Regions from separate parts of the Pantoea sp. X-Soil-YNGN-785 genome, predicted to be linked through region 1. Evidence: predicted binding sites of a transcription regulator. Region 1 holds the regulator's gene; the other holds the start of a gene.
What was found. The regulator LexA, encoded in region 1, represses DNA repair genes until DNA is damaged. The targets are predictions, from matches to a motif close to TNCTGTATGTACATACAGNA.
Positions count from the first base shown of each region.

Region 2: dinB (DNA polymerase IV) is a predicted target of LexA. The motif match lies at 1,907-1,926, and genes of this name have one in related genera.

Region 1 is NZ_AP035942.1:292,141-300,508, forward strand. Features, by position in the region: gene ubiA (4-hydroxybenzoate octaprenyltransferase) at 1-419, shown strand, start outside; gene plsB (glycerol-3-phosphate 1-O-acyltransferase PlsB) at 482-2,905, opposite strand; gene AC6I8E_RS01280 (diacylglycerol kinase) at 3,034-3,402, shown strand; gene lexA (transcriptional repressor LexA) at 3,508-4,122, shown strand; gene dinF (MATE family efflux transporter DinF) at 4,222-5,544, shown strand; gene AC6I8E_RS01295 (CsbD family protein) at 5,700-5,912, shown strand; gene zur (zinc uptake transcriptional repressor Zur) at 5,977-6,498, opposite strand; gene AC6I8E_RS01305 (conjugal transfer protein TraF) at 6,950-8,200, shown strand; gene dusA (tRNA dihydrouridine(20/20a) synthase DusA) at 8,307-8,368, shown strand, end outside.
Region 2 is NZ_AP035942.1:880,625-888,992, reverse strand. Features, by position in the region: gene AC6I8E_RS03950 (sugar ABC transporter substrate-binding protein) at 1-803, shown strand, start outside; gene dinB (DNA polymerase IV) at 840-1,895, opposite strand; gene dpaA (peptidoglycan meso-diaminopimelic acid protein amidase) at 2,140-2,883, shown strand; gene AC6I8E_RS03935 (class II glutamine amidotransferase) at 2,854-3,621, opposite strand; gene lpcA (D-sedoheptulose 7-phosphate isomerase) at 3,673-4,251, opposite strand; gene fadE (acyl-CoA dehydrogenase FadE) at 4,505-6,955, shown strand; gene mtnK (S-methyl-5-thioribose kinase) at 7,275-8,368, opposite strand, start outside.

The DNA of each region.
Region 1 (8,368 bases):
TGGCCTGGTCCGCAGTTAGTGAGTCCTTACCTCTGGTCTGCTGGCTGGTGTTTATTGCCAACATTTGCTGGACGGTCGCTTACGATACGCAGTATGCGATGGTCGATCGGGACGATGACCTGAAGATTGGCGTGAAGTCGACGGCGATATTATTTGGCCGTTTCGACAAGCTGATTATTGGTCTGCTGCAACTGGCAACCCTGCTGCTGATGGCGCTGGTGGGCATGATGCTCCACCTGAACGGTGCCTTCTACTGGACGCTGCTGCTGGCGGCTGCGCTGTTTGTTTATCAGCAGAAGCTGATCGCCGGGCGCGAACGCCAGCCCTGTTTCCAGGCTTTCCTGAATAACAACTATGTCGGGATGGTGCTGTTCCTGGGCGTACTGATGAATACGCCGCCGTTCAGTCAGCTGTTCTGATAGAGCGTTTTGGGCATAAAAAAGGCGACCTCATGAGGTCGCCTTTTTACTGGGCGCGCGTGTCAGTCGTGCGCCACCGCGGTTTCAATCGTCATGCGCACATCACTGGTGACCAGGTCAGCCAGGATATGCCAGGTCGCCAGAGTCTGCGCGACATCGGCATCACCGCTGTCGCTGATATACCCTTCGTCACGCAGCGTCAGCACCAGTGAGGTAAAGACCGCTTTGTCGAAGAACTCCGGCGCATTGATACCGTGCAGCACCGACAGACGCTGTGCCAGCGTCCGGCTCTCTTTCTCCAGCGTGCCACGGTTAATCGTCGGCTTGGCGCTGAGAATCGAGAAGGTAATGGCATAACGCTGCAGCGTTTCGCGCACACCGGCAGCCAGCAGTTGCAGCGTGCGGTAGCGCGCCGCAGTAAAGCGCAACTCACCGGCTTCGAAGGTAATCAGGCCCTGACGCGCCAGCTCCTGACTGATATCGGTCAGCAGTTGCGGCAACTCATCGGTCTGCCAGCGCAGGAACAGTTCGCTCTTCAGCATCGGGTAGATCAGGCTTACCTGACGCAGCAGTTCGGCTTCAGTCAGCGTCTGATGCTGCTGAACTATGGCGGCAATCAGCGACGGCATCACCAGCATGTGATGAATATTGTTGCGATAGTAGGTCATCAGCACCGCCTGCTCACGCGGCAGAATGATGATGTCGCCGATACTGTCCTTTTCATTCTCAAACTTATTCATACCCATGGCGTGATCCAGCAGCGCTTCCGCTGAAAGATCGGGTACGGTCGCGTTAGGTGAATAAGGCACATTGCGCAGCAGCTGGGTATAGCATTCCAGCTGTTCAATCAGCTGTTCACGGGTGAGTGAGCGCTGACGTGACGCCAGCAAAGCGGTAACACAGAGGTTCATGGCATTGGCCGCGCCCGCTTCATTGATACGTACCATCAGGCTGGCCGCGATATCATTGACCGTCGGTGTTAACCAGCTCGGACGCTGCGGCTCAATCGGATCGATGGCATCGCGCCATTCCGGTACCTGCTTGTTGAGATAGTTGACCAGCGGCAGCGGTTCGCCAAAGTTAACGTAACCCTGACCGAGATTGCGCAGCTTGCGCAAGCCACGCACCATCTGCATGAAGCCCTCTTTCTCTTTCGCCGCGCCGCGCAGTTCTTTGGCGTAAGTACCCACTTCCATCACGTGCTCATAGCCGATGTAGATCGGCACCAGCGTGATCGGGCGGTTACCGCCGCGCAGCATCGCCTGCAATGTCATGGCTAAGGTGCCGGTTTTCGGGTCCAGCAGGCGGCCGGTACGAGAACGTCCACCCTCGACAAAGTACTCAACCGAATAGCCGCGGGTAAACAGCTCGCCGAGATATTCACGGAACACCGTGGCGTAGAGCTTGTTGCCTTTAAAAGTACGACGAATAAAGAATGCGCCCAGACGACGGAAAATCGGGCCGGCTGGCCAGAAGTTGAGGTTGATACCGGCAGCAATGTGCGGCGGGACCAGGCCCTGATGATAGAGCACGTAGGAGAGCAGCAGATAATCCATGTGGCTGCGATGGCACGGCACATAGACAATCTCGTGGCCATCCTGCGCCAGCTGGCGCACTTTTTCGCCGCCATTAACGTTGATGCCCTGATAGAGACGACTCCATAGCCAGCCCATCACGCGGTCAGTAACGCGAATCGCTTCATAAGAGAAGTTGGCGGCAATTTCTTCCATCATCTCGACAGCATTCTGCTGCGCTTTCTCATGGGAGATTTTTTTGCTGCGTGCTTCATCTTCGACGGCTTTTTCAATCGCTTTGGATTGCAGCAGACGGTTAAAGAGATCCTGACGCGCCGGTAACCGCGGGCCAATCGCCGCCAGCCGCTGACGGGCAAAATGGATGCGCGCTACGCGAGCCAGCTTCTGGGCAATCGACTTATCCGTACCGTGTTCCGTGGCCATGCGGCGCAGCGAAACGGTCGGCGAGAAGCGAACAAAACTGTCGCGTCCGTGCCAGATCACCGCAAAGAATTTCTGTACGCCGTTCAGCACCCGCAGGTGTGGCGTGGCTTCGCCCTGGACTTCACGTCCGGGTGCGCGGCCAAACATCACCGTCACCGGCAGCATCTGGATATCCAGCGTAGGATTATTGCGATGCAGATCGAGGTAATCGTGAAAGATTTTCACCGATTCCACGCTGGGCACAAAATAGGGGAAGACGCGCGGGCCATCGTGGATAAATACGTGGCGCGGCAGCAGTGAACCATCAATCTCCAGCGGAGAGAGTGGGTCAGGCAGATGATGCCGCAGACACTGCGCGCGTAAAGTCAGTAAGTCGGCCTTCGAATCGTAAGGCAAAACATACATAATAGGTCGGGTCGGATCCAGACCATGTTCAGACACGGGATCGGCCGGAATGGCCTTACTTTTTACCAAAAACGACAGTGGTAAATTAAGCAATTTGTAATAGAGTTTACGCCAACCTGACATAGACAACATGAAGCCTCTTGTTAGCAAAGCGCCGCAAGCATACCAGAAAGTGCAGCGAAGATCTGTGGTGGTGCCAATTGCACGCAGCCCAGACATTGACGTCAATCCGATAAAAGGGTTCCCACATCATGGCAAATAATGCCACCGGACTTATCAGAATAGTTAAAGCCGCAGGTTACTCCTGGCAGGGACTGCGTGCCGCCTGGCAACATGAAGCGGCGTTTCGTCAGGAGGCCCTGGCTGCGCTGGTCGCCATTATTATCGCCTGCTGGCTGGATGTCGATGTGGTCTCACGCATCCTGATGATTGGGTCGGTGGTGCTGGTGGTCATTGTTGAAATCCTCAATAGCGCCATTGAAGCGGTCGTTGACCGCATCGGTCAGGAGCATCATCCGCTGGCGGGCCGGGCCAAAGATATGGGCTCTGCGGCGGTACTGATCAGCATCTTACTGGCACTGTTTGTCTGGATAGCGCTGCTCTGGACACATTTGCGATAAGCGTTCCATATCGCGCCGGAAGCCGCGTTTTGCCTGACAATCGGTTTCCATTTCGCCAATACCTGTATATACTCACAGCGACTGTATAAACAACCAGGGGGCGGGATGAAAGCATTAACCAGCAGGCAGCAGCAGGTCTATGACCTGATTCGCGACCATATTTCTTCAACAGGCATGCCGCCTACGCGCGCAGAGATTGCTGCACAACTGGGCTTCCGCTCACCGAATGCGGCAGAAGAGCACCTGAAAGCGCTGGCGCGTAAAGGCGTTATCGAGATCGTTTCCGGTGCATCGCGCGGCATTCGTCTGCTAATGGAAGAAGAAGCCTCAGAAGGCATACCGTTGATTGGCCGGGTTGCTGCCGGTGAGCCGATCATGGCGCAGGAACATATCGAAACCCACTACAAGGTCGATCCGGGCCTGTTTAAGCCGTCTGCCGACTTCCTGCTGCGCGTCAGCGGAATGTCGATGAAAGATATCGGGATTATGGATGGCGACCTGCTCGCGGTACATAAAACCCAGGATGTACGCAACGGCCAGGTTGTCGTTGCCCGCATTGATGATGAAGTCACCGTTAAGCGCTGGAAAAAGCAGGGTGCTATCGTGCATCTGCTGCCTGAAAACAGTGATTTTGACCCGATTGTTGTCGATACCCGTGCACAGTCCCTGACCATTGAAGGTCTGGCGGTTGGTGTGGTTCGCAACGGCGAGTGGCTCTGATTTGAGGCCTGCGTGCATTCGCCTTTTCTGATGCTATTCTGTCTGCCCTAATTTTGTCGCTGCCTGTTTTGCGCAGCGACACCGAGCACGGAACGGCGAATGCGCTTTATCACGGCAACCGATAAAAATCTCTGGCGGCTTGCGCTGCCAATGATCCTTTCAAATATCACCGTTCCCTTACTGGGGGTGGTCGATACGGCAGTAATTGGTCATCTCGACAGCCCTGTCTATCTTGGCGGGGTTGCGGTCGGGACCACGGTGACCAGCTTCCTCTTTATGCTGCTGCTTTTCCTTCGAATGAGTACGACTGGCCTTACGGCGCAGGCGTTTGGTGCGGGCGATAAAACTGCGCTGGCACGCGCGCTAACGCAGCCGCTGATTATTGCGCTGCTGGCAGGTGTACTGTTCATCGCTTTACGTTATCCGATTATTCAGCTGGCGACCCATCTGGTTGGCGGCAATCCCGCGGTACTGGAACAGGCGGCGCTGTTTATTCAGATTCGCTGGCTCAGCGCGCCTGCTACGCTGGCAAATCTGGTCATTCTGGGCTGGCTGCTGGGCGTGCAGTATGCGCGCGCGCCGGTGATCCTGCTGGTGGTGGGCAATGTGGTTAATATCGTGCTCGATCTCTGGCTGGTGATGGGTCTGCACTGGGGTGTCGCGGGTGCAGCAACCGCCACGGCGCTGGCGGAGTACATTACGCTGGGTGTCGGCAGCATCATGGTCTGGCGGGTCCTGAAGCTGCGCGGCATTTCGCTAAGCCTGTTGAAGCAGAGCTGGCGCGGTGACAGCGGCCGACTGCTGCGGCTGAACCGGGATATCATGCTGCGCTCACTAATGCTGCAACTCTGTTTCGCCTCGCTGACCGTGCTGGGCGCGCGGCTTGGCCCGGATGTGGTGGCAGTTAACGCGGTATTGCTGATGTTCATTACGTTCACGGCCTATGCGCTGGATGGCTTCGCCTACGCGGTTGAAGCGTTTGCCGGCGAGGCGCATGGTGCAAAAGATGGCAGCAAACTGTGGCATGTCTGGCACTCTGCCTGTCGGCAGGCGGTGGTGGTGGCGCTTTTCTTCTCGCTGATCTATGCCATTGCTGGCTCGCAGATTGTTACCCTGTTGACCTCCCTTCCTTCGCTGCAACAAAGTGCTGACCGCTATCTGGTCTGGCAGATCGTTATGCCGCTGATCGGCGTCTGGTGTTATCTGCTGGATGGGATGTTCATCGGCGCGACGCGCGGACGTGAGATGCGTAACAGCATGGTGGTAGCAGCAGCAGGCTACTTTCTGACGCTGCTGAGCGTACCGGCGCTGGGCAATCATGGACTGTGGCTGGCGGTAACGGTTTTCCTGGCGCTGCGCGGTCTGTCACTGTGGCTCATCTGGCGCAGGCACTGGCGTCAGAATAGCTGGTTTGATGCCTGACGCTGCACAGATTGATACAGATTATTCCGTATTATTCCGGGTTTGTGAATCTGGTTGCTACAATTAACTTTATCCGGCGCAGTTAACCAGCGCTTTATATCGTTATTTTGTTAAGTAACAAGATAATCATTAAACCCGAGGGTTGGAGGTCTGCCATGAATAAAGACGAAGCGAGCGGCAACTGGAAGCAGTTCAAAGGCACAATGAAAGAGAAATGGGGCAAGCTGACCGACGATGACATGCAGGTTATCGAAGGCAAACGCGATCAGCTGGTCGGCAAAATCCAGGAACGTTATGGCTATGCGAAAGATGAAGCAGAGCGTGAAGTGACGGACTGGGAAGGCCAGAATAAAGACCACCGCTGGTAATGCAGCGCTGATCAGTTAACACATTCCGGTGCACCCGCACCGGAACCACACAAGGATGCGCCAGTTACCCGCGTTTTCCCCGCTTTTTCCCCTCATCCTGATGATCGTGTTCGCAGCTTTCATGGTGCGTACAGGCTTCTACTGCAGCACAATTTTCACATAAACCATGCGCTTCAATCACACTGTGGCGTAAAGCGAACTGCGCTTCACCCGCCAGCGTCGCGATAATCTTCTCCACGCCCTGCGCCTGTTTCTCCGTTACTGCTGCACAGCGGTCGCAGACCAGCATCACTGAGGTATGTGCCGGTGCCTCGAAGTGGTGACACATGACGTAGCTATTGTTGGACTCCACCCGATGAATGAAACCCTGCTCCAGCAGGAAGTCCAACGCACGATAGACGGTAGGGGGTTTGGCCTGCGGTTCGCTGATGCGGAGTTGATCCAGCAGATCGTAAGCGCTGATCGAGCCAGGCTGTTCGGCCATCAGGCGCAATACCTCAGCACGCTGCGAAGTCAGACGTACACCGCGCTGCAGGCACATTTTTTCAGCCTGAATCAAAATTTGCTGCGATGTCATGTTTGTCATGAAAAATTCTCCGCTGGATAAGTGATGTTATTTTATCACACATAGTTTTGCGGCGCTGATGTTCGTTTTCGCCTGTTAAAACAGCATTATTTGCCTGATAAAGCAGCATTTTAAGAATTTAAGCCGCTATCTATCTCAAATCTGACGAGAAATCAGATCCATTCTCAATCGACATGAAGCGGAATTTGTTGGCATTTTGCTTTGCATCTCACTGAGTTAAGAAGTAATGTTCAGAAAGACTTAAGGAAAGTCTGGCAGTATTTGAAATAACCCGACACAGTCTGAACAATTACAACGGTTTTTTGATTGGAAAACGTCCAATCCTTTGAATTAAGACACTGTTTCCTTTGAATTCACAGCAATAACGCGTTAGCCAGGGTTCACAATAGGGCTAACAAACTATTCAGTCGTTGAATGTTTCAATGACAATTTCTCAGGTGATGGCAGGCAAATGGTGAAAAAATCCGCTCAACGTTCAGCGCTGAAGTATTCCGCTGCAGCGACCGCGCTTTTCCTTTCTTCTTCCGCCATGGCGGCAGGGACCTGGTATGATGCACGTAATGACGCCATGGGCGGCACCGGCGTAGCATCTTCTGTTTATGGCTCAGCAGTGCTGGCGAACCCGGCATTAATGACGCGTGCTAAATCTGACGATAACGTCAGCATTATTATTCCCTCGGCAGGTATTCAGGTTACTGACAAAGATAAGCTGATTGATAAAGTCGATGATATTACCGACACCGTGGATCGCTATCGCGACGTGATTGGTAACCTGACTTTTGCGGATTATTTGCGTGGCTACCCTGAACTGCGTGCTGCCTCCGGCGATGTCGCTGACAAGCTCAGCGATTTGCGCGGTAACAAAGCGGACGGCAGTGCAGGCGTGGCCGTGGCCGTCACGATCCCTAATGAGACCCTGCCTTTTGCGTTTATTACCAAAGCCTACGGTACGGCGCACGTCCGTGCCAACGTGGTCCAGGGTGATATCGACTATCTGCGCGGTGTTGCTAACGGAACGGTGCTGCCACGTCCTGGCGATCAAAATAACCTGCGTTCCAGTGCGAATGGCTTAGCGGCACTGACCATTGATTATGGTGTGGCAGTGGCACATGAGTTCACCATCGCCGGTCAGCCGGTCTCGGTGGGCGTAACGCCGAAAGTGCAGAAAACCTCGCTCTATAACTACACTGCCAGCATCTATAACTACGACAAGAACGACATCAACAATAGCCAGTATCGCAGCACCGACACCGGCTTTAACGTTGATGCCGGTCTGGCGACCACCTTTGCTGAAAACTGGACGCTGGGTGTGACCGGACAGAACCTGGTTTCGCGCGATCTGCAGACCAAAGAGGTCAACGGGTTCCGCGATACCTACCAGATTCGCCCGCTGGTCACCACCGGACTATCCTGGGATAAAGGGCCGTTTACCGTGACAGGCGATGTGGATCTGACTGAAACCAAACGCTTCAAAACCCAGGATAACAGCCAGTATGCGGCAGTGGGCGCGGAGTACCGCGTGCTTGACTGGCTGCAACTGCGTGCCGGTTATCGTGCGGACATGCGGTCTAACGACGAAAATGTTGCCACCGCAGGTTTTGGTCTGTCACCGTTTAACAAAGCTGTCCATCTGGATCTGGCTGGCTCGGTGGGGGCTAACAACACCTGGGGCGCGATGATGCAGCTGGGCTTTAACTTCTAAGCACGTTATTCCGGCTGTTCGGGGGCGGGCGATGCACTATCGCCCGCCCTTGTGTTATCCTTGCACAGAATTCCATCACCCTTAATTACCGGATTGTCTGCGCTTCATGCCTAATTTCTCTTCGCAACGTTTCTCTATCGCCCCCATGCTCGACTGGACCGATCGTCA
Region 2 (8,368 bases), 590 kb from region 1:
CGATCAGCCAGAAATATGACGGCATCGTGCTGTCGCACGGCAAAGCACCCTACGCCAGCGGACTGGTAAAGCGTATTGCCGATGCCGGTATTAAGCTGTCCGTGTTTGATACCCCGGTGGATAACCCGATTCCTGGCGTCACCGTCACTGCGCAGGATGATGCTTCGCTGGCGCAGCTGTCGCTAGGTCAGCTTATCCACGACTTCAACGGTAAGGCGAACATCGTCAAGCTGTGGGTCGCCGGTTTCCCGCCGATGGAACGCCGTCAGGTCGTGTATGAAAAACTGCTGAAAGAGAATCCGGGCATTCACCAGCTGGAGTCGATTGGCGCCGTCTCTACGGACGTTCAGGGCGACACCGCCAACAAGATTGGCGCGATTCTGGCGAAATACCCGAAAGGCAAAATCGATGCCATCTGGGGCGCCTGGGATGCGTTCAGTCAGGGTGCTTACAAGGCGCTGCAGGAGAATGGTCGTACCGAGATTAAGCTCTACAGCATCGACGTCTCGAACCAGGATTTGCAGCTGATGCGCGAGAAAAACAGCCCATGGGTGCAGACGGTGGCGGTCGATCCTAAAACCATCGGCGCGGTGAATATGCGTCTGGTGGCGAAGAAGATTGCCGGTGAAGAGACGCCAGCGACGTATCAGTTTAAAGCCGCGTCGATCTCTCAGCAGCAGCTCAACAGTCAGCCTGGCGCGGTGAACGTTGCCTCGCTGAACAAGATCATTCCGGGCTGGGGCGGCAATGAAGATTTCATCGCACCGTGGTTTGCGACCCTTGAGGCGAAATACAAGAAGTAATCCGGCGTCAGCCTTGCCGACTGGTGAGGCTGACCGTTACAGACCCAGCAGCAGCTGACGCTGCAGCTGGGGATCCACCATGGTGACATGCAGTCCCACCAGCCGCACGCCACGCCCGGCGCGACGCTCATCCCAGGTTTTCCGGGCGATGGCAATCATGTCCTCTTTATTCAGCACCGGCCAGATATGCTCCTGGGTCGTCTGCTGAAAATCGCTGAACTTCAGTTTCACGCCCTGCCGCGCCACCTGCTTGTCCGGTCGAATCTGCGTCAGCCGGCGATCCAGTTCAGCATAGAGAAAGTCGATAATCTCCAGGCAGGCGTCCCAGTCGCTGATATCTTCCGCCAGCGTGCGTTCCACCCCCAGTGATTTACGCTCGCGCTCGACGATCACCTCACGATCATCAATGCCGTTGCTGCGTTCCCACAGCACCCGGCCAAACTTACCAAAGCGCTTCAGCAGCAGCGCTAAATCAGCCTTCTGTACGTCGCCACAGGTGACCAGCCCCATCTCCTCCAGCTTTTTGGCCGAGACCTTGCCGACACCGGGAATTTTCGCCAGCGGCAGGGACAGCAGAAAACCGGCCATCTCCTGCGGGGTAATTACATACTGTCCGTCCGGCTTATTCAGGTCCGAGGCGATCTTCGCCAGAAACTTAATTGGCGCGATACCCGCTGACGCGGTAAGCCCGGTTTCACGGAAGATGGTCGCACGGATTTCCTGCGCCATCAGCGTGGCGGAGCCGTGACAGTGCGGACTGTCGGTGACATCCAGATAGGCTTCATCGAGTGAGAGCGGTTCAATCAGCGGTGTGTAGCGGGTAAAAATGTCGCGAATCTGTGCGGAGGCTTCTTTGTAGGCGTCGAAACGACCTGGCAGCAGGCGCAGATGCGGGCATAACTTGAGGGCCATGCCGGTTGGCATCGCACTGCGCACGCCAAATTTGCGGGCCGGATAGTTAGCAGTGCTGATCACGCCACGGCGTTCGCGGCTGCCGCCAATGGCGATCGGGATATCGCGCAGCTGGGGATTATCACGCATCTCCACCGCGGCATAGAAGCAGTCCATATCGACATGAATGATTTTACGCATACCCCCTCCGGCACTGGATAAGTATACAGTTGGCAGGGGTAACTGCAATATTTGTCGGGCCCACAATTAAAGTTTACAAATTTGTGGCCGAATATCTTTCATTAAATCGCGAATCTGGCTGTCGGCGTCTTGCTAAAAAAACAGACAATGTTTAATGTTGCGCTGCGGTAGCGGACAGTTCCGATAATGCAAACAAAGACGCACATTTTGCGTCATGTTCTCTTCACCTCAAGGTATACACAGCATGGGCAAAATCGCACTCCTGTTTGCGATGATTTTACTGCCAGCCCTCAGCATGGCAATGACACCCGAACCCGTCTCAGCGGCACCGGTCAGCAAAGAATTAAAAAAGCAGTTACTCGGCACCCCGGTCTACATCCAGATCTTCAAGGAAGAACGCACGCTCGAACTCTACGGCAAAATCGGTAACGAATTCCGCCTGCTGGATACCTATCGCATCTGTAACTTTTCTGGCGGCCTCGGCCCGAAACGTCGTGAAGGCGATTTCAAAAGCCCGGAAGGTTTTTACAACGTGAAGCTGAATCAGCTGAAGCCGGATAGCCGCTTTTATCGCGCGATCAACATCGGCTTCCCGAATCAGTACGATCGTAATCAGGGGTATAGCGGCAACTACCTGATGATTCATGGCGACTGTAAGTCAATTGGCTGCTATGCCATGACCAACGCCTATATGGATGAGATTTTTACCTATGTGAACGCGGCGCTGCGTAACGGTCAGCAGGATGTTGGCATCAGCATCTATCCGTTCCGCATGACCGACAGCAACATGCAGCGTCACCGCTACTCCAGCGACGCCAGTTTCTGGCAGCAGTTGCAGCCGGGCTATGCGTACTTTGCGAAATATCACCAGCCGCCGATGGTCAATGTTACCAGCGGGAAATATGTGATGAACAGCAGCCCGGCACCGGTGTTAGCCAGTCCCGAAGCCGCTTCACGTTCATTCCTGGCGCTCTCCAAGGCAGAATAACGCCCATTCACCTGGCGCAATCCGCTGCCAGGTTTCATTGGCCGTCAGTGGCTGCGTAGCAATCACCGTCACCACGTCATGCGGCGTGGTGTGCTGCTGAAAATCAACCTCCACATCCTGATCCAGTAATTGCGCCCGGCCAAACGGTGCCCGGCGGGTGATCCAGAACAGGTTGGTGGAGCAGAAGGCCATCAGATAGCGGCCATCTGACAACAGCATGTTAAACACGCCCTTCTGCCGCAACGAACCGGCCAGCTCTCCGATAAAACGAAACACCGCAGGCCAGTTGCCCGGCGTGCGTGGATAGCGCGTCGCCAGCTGATGCAGGATCCAGCAGAACGCCTTCTCACTGTCCGTTTCACCCACCGGCCGGAATGTACCGGTCTCCAGCTGACGATAGCCCTTAAGCTGACCGTTGTGCGCATAGGTCCAGTTTCGCCCCCACAGCTCGCGGGTAAACGGATGGGTGTTTTCCAGCGACACCTGTCCGCGATTCGCCTGGCGGATGTGCGCCACCACCGAATGCGATTTGATCGGATACTCCTGCACCAGACGCGCAATCGGCGAGTTAAAGCTCGGCAGCGGATCTTTAAACGTACGACAACCTTTATCTTCGTAAAAGGTAATGCCCCAGCCATCTTTGTGAGGCCCGGTTCCACCGCCACGCTGAACCAGTCCGGTAAAGCTGAAACAGATATCCGTGGGAACATTGGCGCTCATCCCGAGCAATTCGCACATAGCCACCACCTCTGATTTTGAGGCCTCCCGTCAGGCGGGAGGCCCACGCTGTTACTTCACCATCTCTTTTTCGATCAGCAGCATCAGGATATGGATCACTTTAATGTGGATCTCCTGAATGCGATCGGCATAACCAAAGTGTGGCACGCGGATTTCAATATCGGCACTGCCTGCCATCTTACCGCCATCTTTACCGGTCAGGGTGATCACTTTCATCCCCTGCGCACGTGCAGCTTCAATCGCTTTAATAATATTGGCAGAGTTCCCGGAGGTTGAGAGGCCCAGCAACACATCGCCTGGTCGTCCTACCGCTTCCACATAGCGCGAAAAGACATAGTCATAACCAAAGTCATTACTGACGCAGGAGAGATGGCTGACATCTGAGATGGCAATCGCCGGATAGCCAGGACGATTTTCACGGTAGCGACCGGTCAGCTCTTCGGCGAAGTGCATGGCATCACAATGTGAACCGCCGTTACCGCAGGAAAGCACCTTGCCGCCCGCCTTGAAGCTGTCAGCCAGCAGCACCGCAGCACGTTGGATCGCATGAATATTGGCGTCATCGCTGAGGAATTTTGTCAGCGTATCAGCAGCTTCATTAAGCTCAGAGCGGATGATGTCCTGGTACATAGGGATGTCCTTTTTTAGGAGAGGTTAATCGCAGCAAGTTTAACGGAATGGCCGGTCAGCGCAAAGCGTCATGCCATGTCCGGCCAGGCAGTGGCGGCGATTAACATTGCCACAGTTGATGCAAAAATGGGCTAAAAACGGTTTTTGTGAGGCAGGTTGTAATTGCGATGTAAACAAATTGATAAATCCCGCCAACTACTCTAAACCTCTCTACACAACAGGTCAGACCTCTTACTTCCTGGAGCGGTTCATCATGATAATTGTTTCAATATTTGCCACGCTGGCGCTGATTGGCGCTCTGTTCTATCACCGCCTGTCGTTACGGCTCAGCAGCGCAATCCTGTTGCTGTGGACTGCCGCGATGGCTGTTGCTCACCTCTGGACGCCGTGGCTGCTGCTGCCGCTGGCGATCGTCCTGCTGCCATTTAACCTGCCGTCACTGCGCCGCAGCCTGTTTTCAAAACCGATCTTTCAGCGCTTCCAGAAGGTGATGCCGCCGATGTCGCGCACCGAGAAAGAAGCGATTGATGCGGGCACCACCTGGTGGGAAGGCGATCTGTTCCAGGGCAAACCGGACTGGCAGAAGCTGCACAACTATCCACAGCCGCGCCTCACCGCCGAAGAGCAGGCTTTTCTTGATGGCCCGGTCGAAGAAGCGTGCCGCATGGCTAACGATTTCCAGATCACCCACGAGCTGGCCGATATGCCGCCGGAACTCTGGGCCTATCTGAAAGAGCATCGTTTCTTCGCGATGATCATTAAGAAAGAGTATGGCGGACTCGATTTCTCCGCCTATGCGCAGGCCTGTGTGTTGCAAAAACTGTCTGGCGTCTCCGGGATTCTGGCGATTACCGTGGGCGTGCCTAACTCACTGGGTCCGGGCGAATTGCTGCAGCATTACGGCACCGAAGAGCAGAAAAATCACTATTTACCGCGGCTGGCACGCGGCGATGAGATCCCCTGCTTTGCGCTGACCAGCCCGGAAGCGGGTTCAGATGCCGGCGCAATCCCCGATACCGGCGTCGTCTGCATGGGTGAATGGAAGGGTCAGCAGGTGCTGGGCATGCGCCTGACCTGGAACAAGCGCTACATCACGCTGGCACCGATCGCCACCGTGCTGGGCCTGGCGTTTAAACTCTCTGACCCGGAGCATCTGCTCAGCGACAACGAGAATCCTGGCATTACCTGTGCGCTGATCCCAACGAATACCCCCGGCGTGGAAATTGGCCATCGCCACTTCCCGCTTAACGTACCATTCCAGAACGGCCCAACGCGCGGCAATAATATCTTTGTACCGATTGACTATATTATCGGCGGGCCGGAAATGGCCGGACAGGGCTGGCGGATGCTGGTGGAGTGTCTGTCAGTGGGCCGCGGCATTACGCTGCCTTCGAACTCAACCGGCAGCCTGAAAAGTGTGGCGCTGGCGACAGGTGCGTATGCCCATATCCGCCGTCAGTTCCGGGTTTCAATCGGTAAGATGGAAGGGATTGAAGAGCCGCTGGCGCGCATCGCCGGTAACGCTTACGTGATGGATGCGGCGGCCACGCTGATTACCGCCGGGATTATGCAGGGTGAAAAACCGGCGGTGCTGTCGGCGATTGTGAAATATCACTGCACCCATCGCGGCCAGCGCGCCATTATCGACGCCATGGATATTGCGGGCGGTAAAGGCATCATGCTCGGCAACAGCAACTTCCTGGCCCGTGCCTATCAGGGCGCACCGATCGCTATCACGGTGGAAGGCGCTAACATTCTGACCCGCAGCATGATTATCTTCGGACAGGGCGCGATTCGCTGCCATCCTTATGTGCTGCAGGAGATGGCAGCCGCCGCCAGCAACGATGTGAACGCGTTTGATCACGCGCTGTTCAGCCATATCGGTTATGTGGGCAGCAGCACCCTGCGCAGTCTGTGGCTGGGCTTAACCGCCGGACGTACCAGCGCCAGCCCGACCCGCGATGGCACCCGCCGTTATTACCAGCACCTGAACCGCATCAGTGCCAATCTGGCGTTGCTCTCTGATGTGTCGATGGCGGTACTGGGCGGCAGCCTGAAACGTCGCGAGCGTATCTCGGCGCGTCTGGGCGATGTGCTGAGCCAGCTCTATCTCGCTTCCGCGACGCTGAAACGCTATGACGATGAAGGCCGTAACGAAGCCGATCTGCCGCTGGTTCACTGGGGCGTGCAGGATGCGCTGCATCAGGCGGAAGTGGCTATCGACGATCTGCTGCGTAACTTCCCCAACCGTCTGGTGGCGGGCGCATTGCGGATGACCATTTTTGCTGGCGGTCATCACTGCCCTGCGCCATCTGATCGCCTGGATCATCAACTGGCAAAAATGCTGCAACAGCCGTCAGCTACCCGTAGCCGTCTGGGCCGTGGCATGTACCTGACGCCGAGCGAGCACAACCCTGCCGGTCAGCTGGAACAGGCGTTGCAGGATGTGATGGCGGCAGAAGTGATTCATGACAGGCTGTGCAAACAGACGAAGCAGCACCTCTCCTTTACCCGGCTGGACGCGCTGGCGAAGCGTGCGCTGGAGCAGGCCTGGATTGATGCTAAAGAGGCGGATGTGTTGCAGCGTGCTGAAGCCAGTCGTCTGCGGTCAATTAACGTTGATGAGTTTGAGCCGGAGGCACTGGCAGTACCGGTGCCGGAGAAAGCCCCTCAGCCTGCATCACGGGCGAGTGAGGCGGCATAGGATTAGCGTCTGCTCAGGGAGCATACGCCCTCCGTAAAGACGCAAAAACGCCATCCATGGCATGCTCAGCGCGGGCCATCCATGGCTCGCGATGCTTTACTCCAGGCGTATGCTCCCATCGCTTGAAGTTCAGCGCTCTTCATCAGGAGGGCGACACTATGCCAAATCAGGGGAAATCTGACCGCAATGATTAAGCCCAAAGCGCAGGGAACAGGGTCAGAAAAGGAAAGCATCCCGTGCTACGGGCCGGGCGAGCAAGGGAGGGCGTATGCTCCCTGAGCCAGTACTGCTTTACAGGCCGACATCACGTCGGCCTTTTTTATCCCGCCTGACGGATACGGGCAATCAGCGCATCCACGTCTTCTACGTGATCGGCGGCAAGAATCAGCGTGCGTCCCAGGTTAATCGCATTACGGATGCAGTCGGTACGCATTGCCGGATCGGCAATCAGCTTCATATCCGCCACATGTGACATCCCCACCGTGCGGCGAATCAGTTCCGTGCCGCAGTAACCGATGGTATCGGCCCACACTTTACGCAGAAACGCCGCCGCATAGCCTGGATAAGCCATCGCCTCATCGCGGGTTTTCTCAGCCGCCAGCGCCAGGAAGCCTGACGCAAAGGTCGTCCAGAGGGTGTGAACATCGCTGAGACGCTGCTCGCGTGCATCGGCAGCCTCACGCGGAGGTAGCAGCCCCGGCAGACCACAGTAGTTAATCAGCAGATTGCCGATAGCTGTGCCAATATCAAACCCGATGGGGCCAAAATAGCCAAATTCTGCATCAATCGCTTTCAGACTGCCGTCCGCAACGAAAATTGAGCCGCTGTGAATATCCCCATGCAGAAGCGCTTCAGCGTGGGCAAAGAAGCGATGTTTAAGGCCGCCCACCGCAATGCGTAACACATCATCATCACGCAGGCTGGCGACCAGCGGCTCAAGCGCCGCGGGATAGCTGTTGCGCTCATGGTTGGTGTAGGGATCGTTGAAGAAAAGATCTTCGGTGATTTCACACATTTCCGGATTAATAAAACGCGCCACTTCCGCTTTTTTCTGATGCGGATGCAGGATGAAATCGGAGGTATGGAACAGGGTTTGTGCCAGATAGTGACCTAACTGCTGAGCGGCTTCCGGGTAATAAGCGCCCTTCACCAGCTCGCTGCGCCAGATGCGATGGCTGGAGAGATCCTCCATCACCATTACCGCCAGATCCGCATCGTAATGCGTGATCTTCACCGTATGCTGCGGACAATATTTGTAGTGCTCGACCAGGGTCTGCGCTTCCAGCCGCGCCCGATCCAGCGTCAGCGGCCAGGACTCCCCCACGCAGCGCACATAGGGCAGTGCCTGCTTGACGATAACGCGACTATTGCCCTGATCGTCATAAATCTTAAACACCAGGTTAAGGTTGCCAT